One region of the Pseudomonas syringae pv. coryli str. NCPPB 4273 genome, then DNA from elsewhere that is predicted to be linked to it. Evidence: riboswitches for the same ligand, from Rfam matches in the RefSeq annotation. Region 1 holds a riboswitch; the other holds the start of a gene.
The links. Region 1 has a riboswitch for cobalamin ahead of cobW (cobalamin biosynthesis protein CobW). Riboswitches for the same ligand answer to the same signal wherever they lie in the genome.

Region 1 (5,432 bases):
ATGGCTGTGCGCGGCAGCGGCGCGGGCTCGGCCCAGGAATAATCGCGGTCCAACCAGCGACTGGCCATGCAGTTGTACAACTGCAGCGCGTTCTGCAGGCCACCCTGACGCAGAAACTGCCAGAGTCGGTCGCGTTCTACGGCAGGCACGGTGCTCAGATCACTCAGTTCCGGATCAGGACGGTCATCACCGGGCACCAGAATGACCTGAACGCCGCGTGCCGCGAGCTCCATCAGCCGCTCGACGCCGTAGCGCCAGTAGCCGATACCGCCGTGCAAAGAAATCAGAATGACCTTTGCGTGACGCAGCACTTCATCGACGTACAGGTCGACAGAGGCGTGATTCTGGACCTGCATCGGGTTGGCCAGACGCAGGCTGGGGTAGTCGTCGGGGAGCTGCCGGGCGGCTTCGGCCAGCAGCGCCAGACTGGAGTCGCCGCTGCAGAGAATCACCAGCTCGGCCGGGGTCTGGCCCAGATCGGCAATATTGTCGTCAGGTACGAAACCGCCGGGCTGGGTTCTCAGTAAATGCATGGGTCAGCCGACAATCGCAGCATTGAGTTGCGCTTGCAGGGCTGCGGCATCCAGCTCCTGACCAATCAGCACCAGGTGCGTGGCACGCTCTTCATCGGTACGCCAGGCGCGGTCGAAGTGCTTGTCGAAACGCGTGCCGACACCTTGAATCAGCAGGCGCATCGGCTTGCCGGGAATGGCCGCGAAGCCCTTCACACGCAGAATGCCGTGCTGCACCACCAGTTGATTCAGTGCATCGAGCAGGACTTTCTCATCGGCTTGCGGCAGTGTCAGGGAAATCGAATCGAACGCGTCGTGATCGTGGTCATCATGATCGTCATCGTCATGGTGATCATGGTGGGTCTTGCGAGCATCGATATGCAGTTCGGACTCGGCACCGACACCCAGCAGCACGCTGATCGGCAGGCGACCACTGCTGGCTTCGATCACCTTGACCGCAGGCGGCAGCTCCTCGGCAACTTCGGCACGCACCGTCGCCAGACCTTCGGCGTCGATCATGTCGGCCTTGTTGAGGATCACCAGATCGGCGCTGGCCAACTGATCGGCAAACAGTTCGTGCAGGGGCGACTCGTGGTCCAGGTTCGGATCGAGTTTGCGCTGCGCATCGACTTGATCCGGGAAGGCAGCAAAAGTACCAGCCAGTACCGCCGGGCTGTCGACCACCGTGATCACCGCATCGACCGTGCAGGCGTTGCGGATTTCCGGCCACTGAAAAGCCTGGACCAGCGGCTTGGGCAGCGCGAGCCCCGAGGTTTCGATCAGGATATGGTCCAGATCACCACGGCGCGCGACCAGTTCGCGCATGACCGGGAAGAACTCTTCCTGCACGGTACAGCACAGGCAGCCATTGGCCAGTTCGTACACTCGGCCGTTGGCTTCTTCTTCGGTGCAGCCGATCGTGCACTGCTTGAGGATTTCTCCGTCGATGCCCAGCTCGCCGAACTCATTGACGATGACCGCAATGCGCCGCCCTTCGGCGTTGTCGAGCATGTGCCGCAACAGGGTGGTCTTGCCCGAGCCGAGGAAGCCGGTGACGATGGTGACGGGAAGCTTGGCCAGTGTTTTCATCAGGTGCCCTTTGGCAATGCGGCGGGCAAACAGGACGAGAGCCGCATGCAGGACACGCAGATCGGATCGCCACCGGATCACCCCGCCCGGTTGTAGTGAGAATTCTCCAGGGCCGCAGCACGTGTGGCCCGTTCGAGGCAGGTCTCCTGGCTCACGGCGGCGTGCGGCAGGCAGTGAATAATGTGCCGACACGCATTCATCGCGCCTTCCCGCCGCAGCAGTGGCTGTGCAATGAACATGACCGTTTACAGTTGCGGGGGCAGCTGCGGCTTATACCGCATTCCCGTCTTAGCTCCACTGGGTGATGTTTTACCCGGGGAGAACCTCGAATCAGCAAGGCTACGCAGTGACTGCAGAGAGGTCAATCGTTCAGATTGACGCTGCCCCGCCGCCCATGCTCTCCTGTGCGCCTTGTTTCGGGTGCCCCTCACGGGGTGAAACGGGAAACCGGTACGCTCGCGTTGTCGAGCAAGTCCGGTGCTGCCCCCGCAACGGTAAGCGAGAGTAGGTCTGATCCACTGTGCCGCTGGCATGGGAAGGTGACCTTGCAGGCTTTGACGCACTGACGTCCTGGCCCCTCGCGAGCCCGGAGACCGGCCCGATATGCTTGCAATGACAAACCCGCGGTGGGCGGGCGCAGTTGAAACCTCCGGCGTCTGCCGGCAGGTTCTTTTGCGCGTGGCCCACTTGCCGATTACCAACAAGAGGGAACGCCATGTCGACCATCAGCAGCCACGCCGCCGCGCCCAGCTCTACACGCACTCAACGCCTGACAGCCGCCATCAGCGCTGCGCTTCTCGGCGCCTGCCTGGTGTACTTCGCCGGTTTCTCGCACATCGCGGCCGTGCACAACGCGGCACACGATACCCGTCACAGCGCTGCCTTTCCTTGCCATTGAGGGCCACACAATGTTCAAGCGAATTGCCTACACCGCAGGTTTCACCGGCCTGCTCGCCGCCCTGTTGCTGACCCTGCTGCAAAGCCTGTGGGTGGTGCCGCTGATCCAGCAGGCCGAGACCTACGAAAACGCACCTGCCGAGCAACTGCATCAGCACGCGGACGGCGCGATGGCCGAACACAGCCATGCCCATGAAGAAGCGGCCTGGGAGCCCGAAAACGGCTGGCAGCGTGTGCTGTCCACCACCGGCGGTAACCTGGTGGTCGCGGTGGGCTTCGCCCTGATGCTTGCCGGGCTTTACACCCTGCGGGCGCCGGGGCGCACCGTGCAAGGCGCATGGTGGGGGTTGGCCGGTTTTGCCGTGTTCGTGCTGGCCCCGACCCTTGGGCTGCCACCCGAACTGCCAGGCACAGCCGCCGCCGAGCTGAGTCAGCGGCAACTGTGGTGGCTCGGCGCTGCCGCGTCGACTGCCGCCGGGCTGGCCTTGCTGGTGTTCGGTCAGAACTGGCTGCTCAAAGCACTGGGTGTGGCGATTCTGCTGGTCCCGCATGTGCTTGGCGCGCCACAGCCGCTGGTCCATGAAAGCCTGGCTCCCGAGGCTCTGGAATCGCAGTTCATGATTGCCTCGCTGCTGACCAACGCGCTGTTCTGGGTCGCGCTGGGATTGATCAGTGCCTGGCTGTTCCGCAGAAACGATGTGCACACCGACAATGTCGACCTGCATCAGGCCTGATCCAGCGACCCTTCAACCTGGCGCACCTCTGGTCGCCGGGCTGGGCTGTCGGCGCGGCTGCTCGGCTGCGCTGTTGCGCGATCTGCTTGAGCAGAGCCTGCAGGCACTTGAGCTGGACATTGGTCGGGTGACCGCACTGGCGTCCATCGACCTGAAAGAAACCGAGCCCGGCCTGCTTGAGCTGGCCGGGCAACTGGCAGTGCCACTGGTGTGCTTCAACGCCGCGCAACTGGTGGCGTGGGAACTGCACCTCACGCACCGTTCTGCGCAGGTGTTCCAGAACACGGGCTGTCATGGCGTCGCCGAGGGCTCGGCCCTGGCACTGGCGGCACAACTGGGAGACGGTACGGCCACCCTGCTGATCGAACGGCAGAAAAGCGCGCAGGCCACATTTGCCTTGGCAATCAGCCCTGCGCACAGCGGATAATCTCCCCGCGCTCACTCACCCCGGAGAATTCATTGACTGTCTATTTCATCGGTGCAGGCCCTGGCGATCCGGAGCTGATCACCGTCAAGGGCCAACGCCTGATTCGCAGCTGCCCGGTCATTATCTACGCAGGCTCGCTGGTGCCCCTCGCCGTGCTGCAAGGTCATCAGGCCGTGCAGGTGACCAACAGCGCCGAACTGCATCTGGAGCAGATCATCGAGCTGATCAAGCATGCACACGCACAGGGCCAGGATGTGGCGCGCGTGCATTCCGGAGACCCTAGCCTGTATGGCGCTATCGGCGAGCAGATCCGTTACCTGCGCGAACTCGACATTCCGTTCGAAATCATTCCGGGGGTGACCGCGACCGCTGCCTGCGCTGCATTGCTGGGCGTCGAGCTGACCCTGCCGGACGTTTCGCAGAGCGTGATTCTGACCCGCTATGCCGACAAGACCTCAATGCCCAGCGGCGAGGAACTGGCCAGTCTGGCCAGCCATCGGGCAACCATGGCGATTCATCTGGGGGTGAACAACCTGCAACGGATCGTCGAGGAGCTCATGCCACATTACGGCGCCGACTGCCCGATTGCCGTGGTGCACCGCGCCAGCTGGCCGGATCAGGACTGGGCCGTTGGCACGCTGGCGGATATTGAGGAAAAGGTACAGGCCAAGGGCTTTCGCCGCACGGCACTGATTCTGGTCGGACGTGTACTTGCCGATGACACCTTCAGCGAGTCCTCGCTGTACCGCGCCGGGCATGCCCACTTGTTCAGGCCGAAGTAGTCAGTACCGCCATGATGATCGCAGTAACGAGCGGCGACGCATGGCGTGATGAACAGCGTGCCAACGCTGGGCTGGCACGCTGATCGGTATTGCCCTCCTCAGGCAGCCGCCTCATACAGCTTCGGCGCGGCCACTTCGCCGCTTTCCAGGCTCTTGCGCAGAATATCGGCCTGCACGGCAGCCGCTTTCATGGCGCTTTCCTTGATGTAGCCATAACCGCGAATGCGTTCCGGCAGGCGTGCCAGACTCAAGGCGGTGTGGCGATTCTGCGTCTGAAGGTGCTGCAGGATCAATTCGACATCGCTGACATAGCGGTCAATCAGCGCCCTCTCCTGCTGACGCTCAAGGCTGCGCCCGAACGGATCGAGCGCCGTGCCACGGAGGAATTTGAACGTCGCCAGCACATCGAACGCGCGCAGCATCCACGGGCCAAAACTACGTTTGCGCGGCAGGCCAGTGTGCGGATCGCGCTTGGCCAGCCACGACGGTGCCAGATGAAACTCCAGCCGGTAGTCGCCTTCGAACTGCGCTTGCAACTGGCGGGTGAAATCGCCGTTGCTGTACAGTCGCGCCACTTCGTATTCGTCCTTGTAGGCCAGCAATTTGAAGTAATTGAACGCCACAGCCTCGGTCAGCGTCGGCTGCTGACCGGGAAACGCCCGCGATTCGCTTTCGCGTACGCGCTGTACCAACGCCAGATAGCGCTTGGCGTAGGCCGCGTTCTGGTACTGCTTCAACGCGTCGACATTGCTCTGGATGCGCTGATCAAGGTCCATCGGTTGCGGCTCGCTGACCTTGTCTTGTGGGTTGACGAAAGCCTCCACAGCGGCGGGATCATGCGCGGTACGACGCCCCCAGAGAAACGCCTGCTGATTCAGGTTGACCGCTACGCCGTTGAGTTCGATGGCCTTCTCGATGGCCGCCGAGGTCAATGGAATCAGGCCTAGCTGGAAGGCATAGCCGAGCATGAACAGGTTGCTGGCGATACTGT
Region 2 (5,432 bases), on a different contig from region 1:
GAAGCCGGTCAACACATCGACCGGTGTGCCATTGGGTTTGCCGCCACTGAATGGGATGAACACCACCTTGTAGCCGCTGTGCGGTTTGCGGTTCCACGAGCCGTGCTGGCCGATGAACAGGCCTTCGTTGAACGGTGCGGCCAGTGTCTTGCCGTCGGCGAACACCAGGCCCAGCGAGGCGGTGTGTGGACCGACTGCGTAATCCGGAGCAATCGCCTTGGCGACCAGTGCCGGGTTCTGCGGCTTGACGCGCTCGTCGACGTGTTGGCCGTAGTAGCTGTAAGGCCAGCCGTAGAATGCGCCGTCCTGAACCGAGGTCACGTAGTCAGGCACCAGATCGCTGCCGATCTCGTCGCGCTCGTTGACCGCCGTCCACAGTTTGCCGGTCTTCGGTTCCCAATCCATGCCGTTGGGGTTGCGCAGGCCGGAAGCGAAGATCCGGTGGTTACCGGTAGCCGCGTCCACTTCCCAGATCGCCGCACGACCTTCTTCCTTGTCCATGCCGTTCTCGGCCACGTTGCTGTTGGAGCCCACGGTCACGTACAGCTTGCTGCCGTCCTTGCTGGCGATGACGTTCTTGGTCCAGTGGTGATTGAGCGTACCGCCCGGCAGGTCGACGACTTTGGTCGCTTGCGCGCTGATCGAGGTCTGCCCGGATTCATACGGGAAGCTGATCAGGCGGTCGGTGTCGGCCACATACAGCTTGTTGCCCACCAGGGTCATGCCGAACGGCGAATTGAGGTTTTGCAGGAAAACCGTGCGGGTCTCTGCCACACCGTCCTTGTCCACGTCGCGCAGCAAGGTGATGCGGTTGGCGCTGGGCACACCGGCACCGGCGCGGCCCATGACTTTTTCCATCACCCAGCCGCGAATGCCTTTGGAATCATCCGGTTTGGCGGGGGAATTGGTTTCTGCCACCAGCACGTCACCGTTGGGCAATACATACAGCCAGCGCGGGTGATCGAGGTTCTCGGCGAACGCAGCCACTTGTGTGCCCGGCGCGGCGACCGGCTTGGCGCCTTTTTCCCAGCCTACGGCGGGTGCGATGTTGACGGTCGGAATCAGCGTCTTGTTGGGCTCCGGCAGCTTGGGCGAGGGGCCTGTTCCATCCGAGACTTGCAGGCTCGACGACTCGCCGCAGGCAGCGAGGCCGCCGGCGACCAGCAGCAACACTGCGTAGTGGGGTCTGAGTTTGAACATGATCGATCTCCATTAACAAAGGCGTGGTCCAGTAACTGATAGAGGCACCGCCAACCCGCTAGGTTCAATAACGTTCCGCGGCGACGGTGTCGATTGACGCTCCCGGTCCAACCCTCTACCCTTCGCGGTTTGTTTCAGGTGCTCTGCAATCCTCGATTGGCAGAGTGAAACAGGGAAGCCGGTGTGGGTCGACAGATCCGATCCCGGCGCTGCCCCCGCAACGGTAAATGAGTCAAGGCTGTGCCTGACGCCACTGTGTTTCGACATGGGAAGGCGCACAGCCGGGGTGACCCGCTCATGAGCCCGGAGACCGGCCTGAATCACTCAATGACATCACGGAGGGTGATGTTCTGTGCAGGGCGTTGCCGTGCTGTCCAGTGCTGTCCTTCCGTCTGTTGTCGCCTGCCCCGAGCGGAGAACCCAGATGAACGAATCCCCCGAACGCGACGAACGCCATCTGGCGCGCATGCAGCGCAAGAAAGCCTTCATGGACCAGCGTATTGCCAGCTCGCCCAATGAGTGCGGCCTGCTGCTGGTATTGACCGGCAATGGCAAGGGCAAGAGCAGCTCGGCATTCGGTATGCTCGCCCGGGCCATGGGCCACGACATGCAGTGTGGTGTGGTGCAGTTCATCAAGGGCCGCAACAGCACGGGCGAAGAAATGTTTTTCCGTCGTTTCCATGAGCAGGTGCGCTATCACGTGATGGGTGAGGGCTTCACCTGGGAAACCCAGGATCGCCAGCGCGACATCGCCGCCGCCGAAGCCGCCTGGGCCGTGTCTCAGGAAATGCTTCGCGATCCGGCCATTGGTCTGGTGGTGCTCGACGAACTGAACATCGCCCTCAAACATGGCTACCTCGACCTCGAACAGGTGCTGAGCGATCTGCAGGCACGTCCGCCGATGCAGCACGTATTGGTGACTGGCCGCGGTGCCAAAGCCGAATTGATCGACCTGGCCGATACCGTTTCCGAGATCGGCGTGGTCAAGCACGCGTTTCAGGCCGGTATTCGTGCGCAGAAAGGTATCGAGCTGTGAACGCTTCATCATTGAGCGCATTGCAATGAGAGCCCCGCGTGATTGCCCGGCAGTATTGATTGCTGCGCCTGCCTCCGGGCAAGGCAAAACCACGGTGACCGCTGCACTGGCACGCCTGCACCGCAACCAGGGGCGCAAGGTCCGGGTGTTCAAGTGCGGCCCGGACTTTCTCGACCCGATGATTCTCGAGCGGGCCAGTGGCGCGCCGGTCTATCAACTGGACATGTGGATGGTCGGTGCCGATGAAAGCCGTCGCCTGCTGTGGGAAGCGGCTGATGAGGCGGACCTGATTCTGATCGAGGGGGTCATGGGCCTGTTCGATGGCACGCCATCGAGCGCCGACCTGGCCCGGCATTTTGGCGTGCCGGTACTCGGTGTGATCGATGGCACGGCCATGGCGCAGACGTTTGGCGCACTGGCGCTGGGCCTGGCGCGCTACCAGCCTGATCTGCCGTTCGCCGGCGTGCTGGCCAATCGCGTCGGCACGGTACGCCACGCGCAGTTGCTGGAGAACAGCCTGACCGAAGGCCTGCGCTGGTACGGCGCACTGTCCCGGGAAGTCGGCTTCGAACTGCCCAGCCGCCATCTGGGGCTGGTCCAGGCCAGTGAGCTCAACGATCTGGACGTGCGTCTGGACATGGCGGCTGCGGCGCTTGCCAGCACCTGTGAAGTGGCCTTGCCGCCGGCCGTGACCTTCACTGCGCCCGACCCGGCTCAGGTCGAGCCGCTGCTGCGCGGCGTACGCATCGCCATCGCGCGCGACGAGGCCTTTGCCTTTCTGTATGGCGCGAGCCTGGACCTGCTGAGGAACATGGGTGCCGAGCTGAGTTTCTTCTCGCCGATCCATGATCGCGAGTTGCCCGACGCCGACAGCCTGTACCTGCCCGGTGGCTACCCGGAGCTGCACCACGTTGCGCTGGCCGCCAATGGCACGATGCAGGCTTCGATCAGGGCTCACCATATTGCCGGCAAGCCGATTCTGGCCGAGTGCGGCGGCATGCTCTATTTGCTCGAAGCCTTGACCGATGTCGAGGGCGTGCGCGCCGAACTGGTCGGCTTGCTGTCCGGTGAAGCGGTCATGCAGAAGCGTCTGGCGGCGCTGGCGTTGCAAGCCGTCGAGCTGCCCGAGGGCACGCTGCACGGCCACACTTATCATCATTCGCTGACCAGCACCGAGCTGCAGCCGATTGCCCGTGGCGTCAGCCCCAATGGCGGGCGCGGCGCAGAAGCGGTTTATCGCCTGGGTCGCCTGACCGCGTCCTACGTGCATTTCTATTTTCCGTCCTGCCCTCGGGCGATAGCGGCGCTGTTCAAACCATGACCGAGCAAGCGTTCAGCCCCGAAGAGCGGGCTGCGGTGTACCGCGCCATCGCCGAGCGTCGCGACATGCGCCACTTCATCGGCGGCACGGTTGCGCCCGAGCTGCTGGCACGCGTGCTGGAGGCTGCGCATCAGGCTCCCAGCGTCGGGCTGATGCAACCGTGGCGCTTCATCCGCATCAGCGACCCGCTATTGCGCGGCAGGATGCAGGCGCAGGTAGAGGAAGAGCGTATTCGTACCGCCGAGGCGCTGGGTGAGCGAACCGACGAGTTCATGAAGCTCAAGGTCGAAGGCATCAACGACTGCGCAGAAGTGCTGGTCGCCGCGCTGATGGAAGGGCGAGAGCAGCACATTTTCGGCCGTCGCACCTTGCCGGAAATGGACCTGGCCTCGCTGTCCTGCGCGATCCAGAACCTGTGGCTGGCCTCGCGTGCAGAAGGCCTGGGCATGGGCTGGGTGTCGCTGTTCGACCCCGAGGCGCTGGCCGAACTGCTGGGCATGCCTGACGGCGCCAAGCCGCTGGCGATCATATGTCTGGGCCCGGTCAAGGAATTTTATCCCGCGCCAATGCTGGTGATGGAAGGCTGGGCGCAGGCGCGTCCGCTGCATGAGCTGCTGTACGAGAATCAATGGGGAGTGAGTCAATGAGTGTGGCGCTGTTGAGCGTCGCCGGGGTCGCGCTGGACGCGCTGCTCGGTGAGCCAAAACGATGGCATCCGCTGGTGGCGTTCGGCAACTTCGCCAGTCGGGTCGAGCAGCGCTTCAATAGCGGCGGCCGTGGCTGGCGCAGTCATGGCGTCACCGCCTGGGTCATCACCGTTGTGCCTTTGACGCTGCTGGCCACGCTGCTGAGCTGGTTGCCTGGCGTGGGCTGGCTGTTCGATATTCTGGCGCTGTATTGCGCGCTGGGCATGCGCAGCCTGGGTGAGCACGTTCAGCCGGTGGCGCAAGCGCTGCGCAGTGACGATCTGGTCGAAGCACGTCAGCGGGTCGGTTATCTGGTCAGTCGCCAGACCACTGAGCTGGACGCTACCGAAGTCGCCCGCGCAGCCACCGAGTCGGTGCTGGAGAACGGCAGCGATGCGGTGTTCGCGGCGCTGTTCTGGTTCGTGGTGGCTGGCGCGCCCGGCGTGGTGCTGTACCGGCTGAGCAATACGCTGGACGCCATGTGGGGTTACCGCAACGAGCGCTTTGAGCGTTTTGGCTGGGCTGCGGCGAAGATCGACGATCTGCTCAACTATATTCCCGCACGTCTTGTGGCATTGACCTACGCCTTGCTGGGCAAGACCCGACTGGCGCTGCGTTGCTGGCGTACGCAGGCTCCGGCCTGGGACAGTCCGAATGCCGGCCCGGTAATGGCCGCTGGCGCAGGCGCGCTGGGTGTCGAGCTGGGTGGCGCGGCGATCTACCACGGCGAGCTGCATCAGCGTCCGCAACTGGGTGAGGGTACGCCTGCCGATGCGGACTCGATCGATCGCGGCTGGCAACTGGTGCAGCGCGGCGTCTGGTTATGGCTGCTGGTCATCTGCGTGGCGGCTGAGTTTTATGCTTGAGCACGGCGGGCGGTTGCGCGCGGCGGCGCAGCATTACGGTATCCCTCTGGCCGACTGGCTTGACCTGTCCACCGGGATCGCGCCGTGGTCGTGGCCCATCCCGGAGATCCCGGCGCGTGCCTGGGCGCGGCTGCCCGAGACCGACGATGGCCTGGAAGCGGCGGCCTGCACTTATTACGGCGTGAACCGGTTATTGCCGGTGTCCGGTTCGCAGGCTGCGATTCAGGCATTGCCGCGGGTGCGCAGCGGAGGGCGGGTTGGCGTTCTGTCGCCCTGCTACGCAGAGCACGCGCATGCCTGGCGCAAGAACGGTTTCGTGGTCC

Region 2: linked by a shared signal. The riboswitch ahead of cobO (cob(I)yrinic acid a,c-diamide adenosyltransferase) and the one ahead of cobW (cobalamin biosynthesis protein CobW) in region 1 are both predicted to bind cobalamin.

Annotation. Positions count from the first base shown of each region.
Region 1 is NZ_AWQP01000004.1:271,416-276,847, forward strand. Features, by position in the region: gene cobN (cobaltochelatase subunit CobN) at 1-533, opposite strand, end outside; gene cobW (cobalamin biosynthesis protein CobW) at 537-1,601, opposite strand; cobalamin riboswitch at 1,721-1,944, opposite strand; cobalamin riboswitch at 2,003-2,217, shown strand; gene P406_RS03080 (CbtB domain-containing protein) at 2,317-2,499, shown strand; gene P406_RS03085 (CbtA family protein) at 2,510-3,232, shown strand; gene P406_RS03090 (cobalamin biosynthesis protein) at 3,210-3,659, shown strand; gene cobM (precorrin-4 C(11)-methyltransferase) at 3,692-4,441, shown strand; gene P406_RS03100 (indolepyruvate ferredoxin oxidoreductase family protein) at 4,540-5,432, opposite strand, start outside.
Region 2 is NZ_AWQP01000022.1:19,626-25,057, forward strand. Features, by position in the region: gene P406_RS11080 (PQQ-dependent sugar dehydrogenase) at 1-1,200, opposite strand, end outside; cobalamin riboswitch at 1,320-1,533, shown strand; gene cobO (cob(I)yrinic acid a,c-diamide adenosyltransferase) at 1,625-2,236, shown strand; gene P406_RS11090 (cobyrinic acid a,c-diamide synthase CobB) at 2,262-3,557, shown strand; gene bluB (5,6-dimethylbenzimidazole synthase) at 3,554-4,204, shown strand; gene cbiB (adenosylcobinamide-phosphate synthase CbiB) at 4,201-5,109, shown strand; gene cobD (threonine-phosphate decarboxylase CobD) at 5,102-5,432, shown strand, end outside.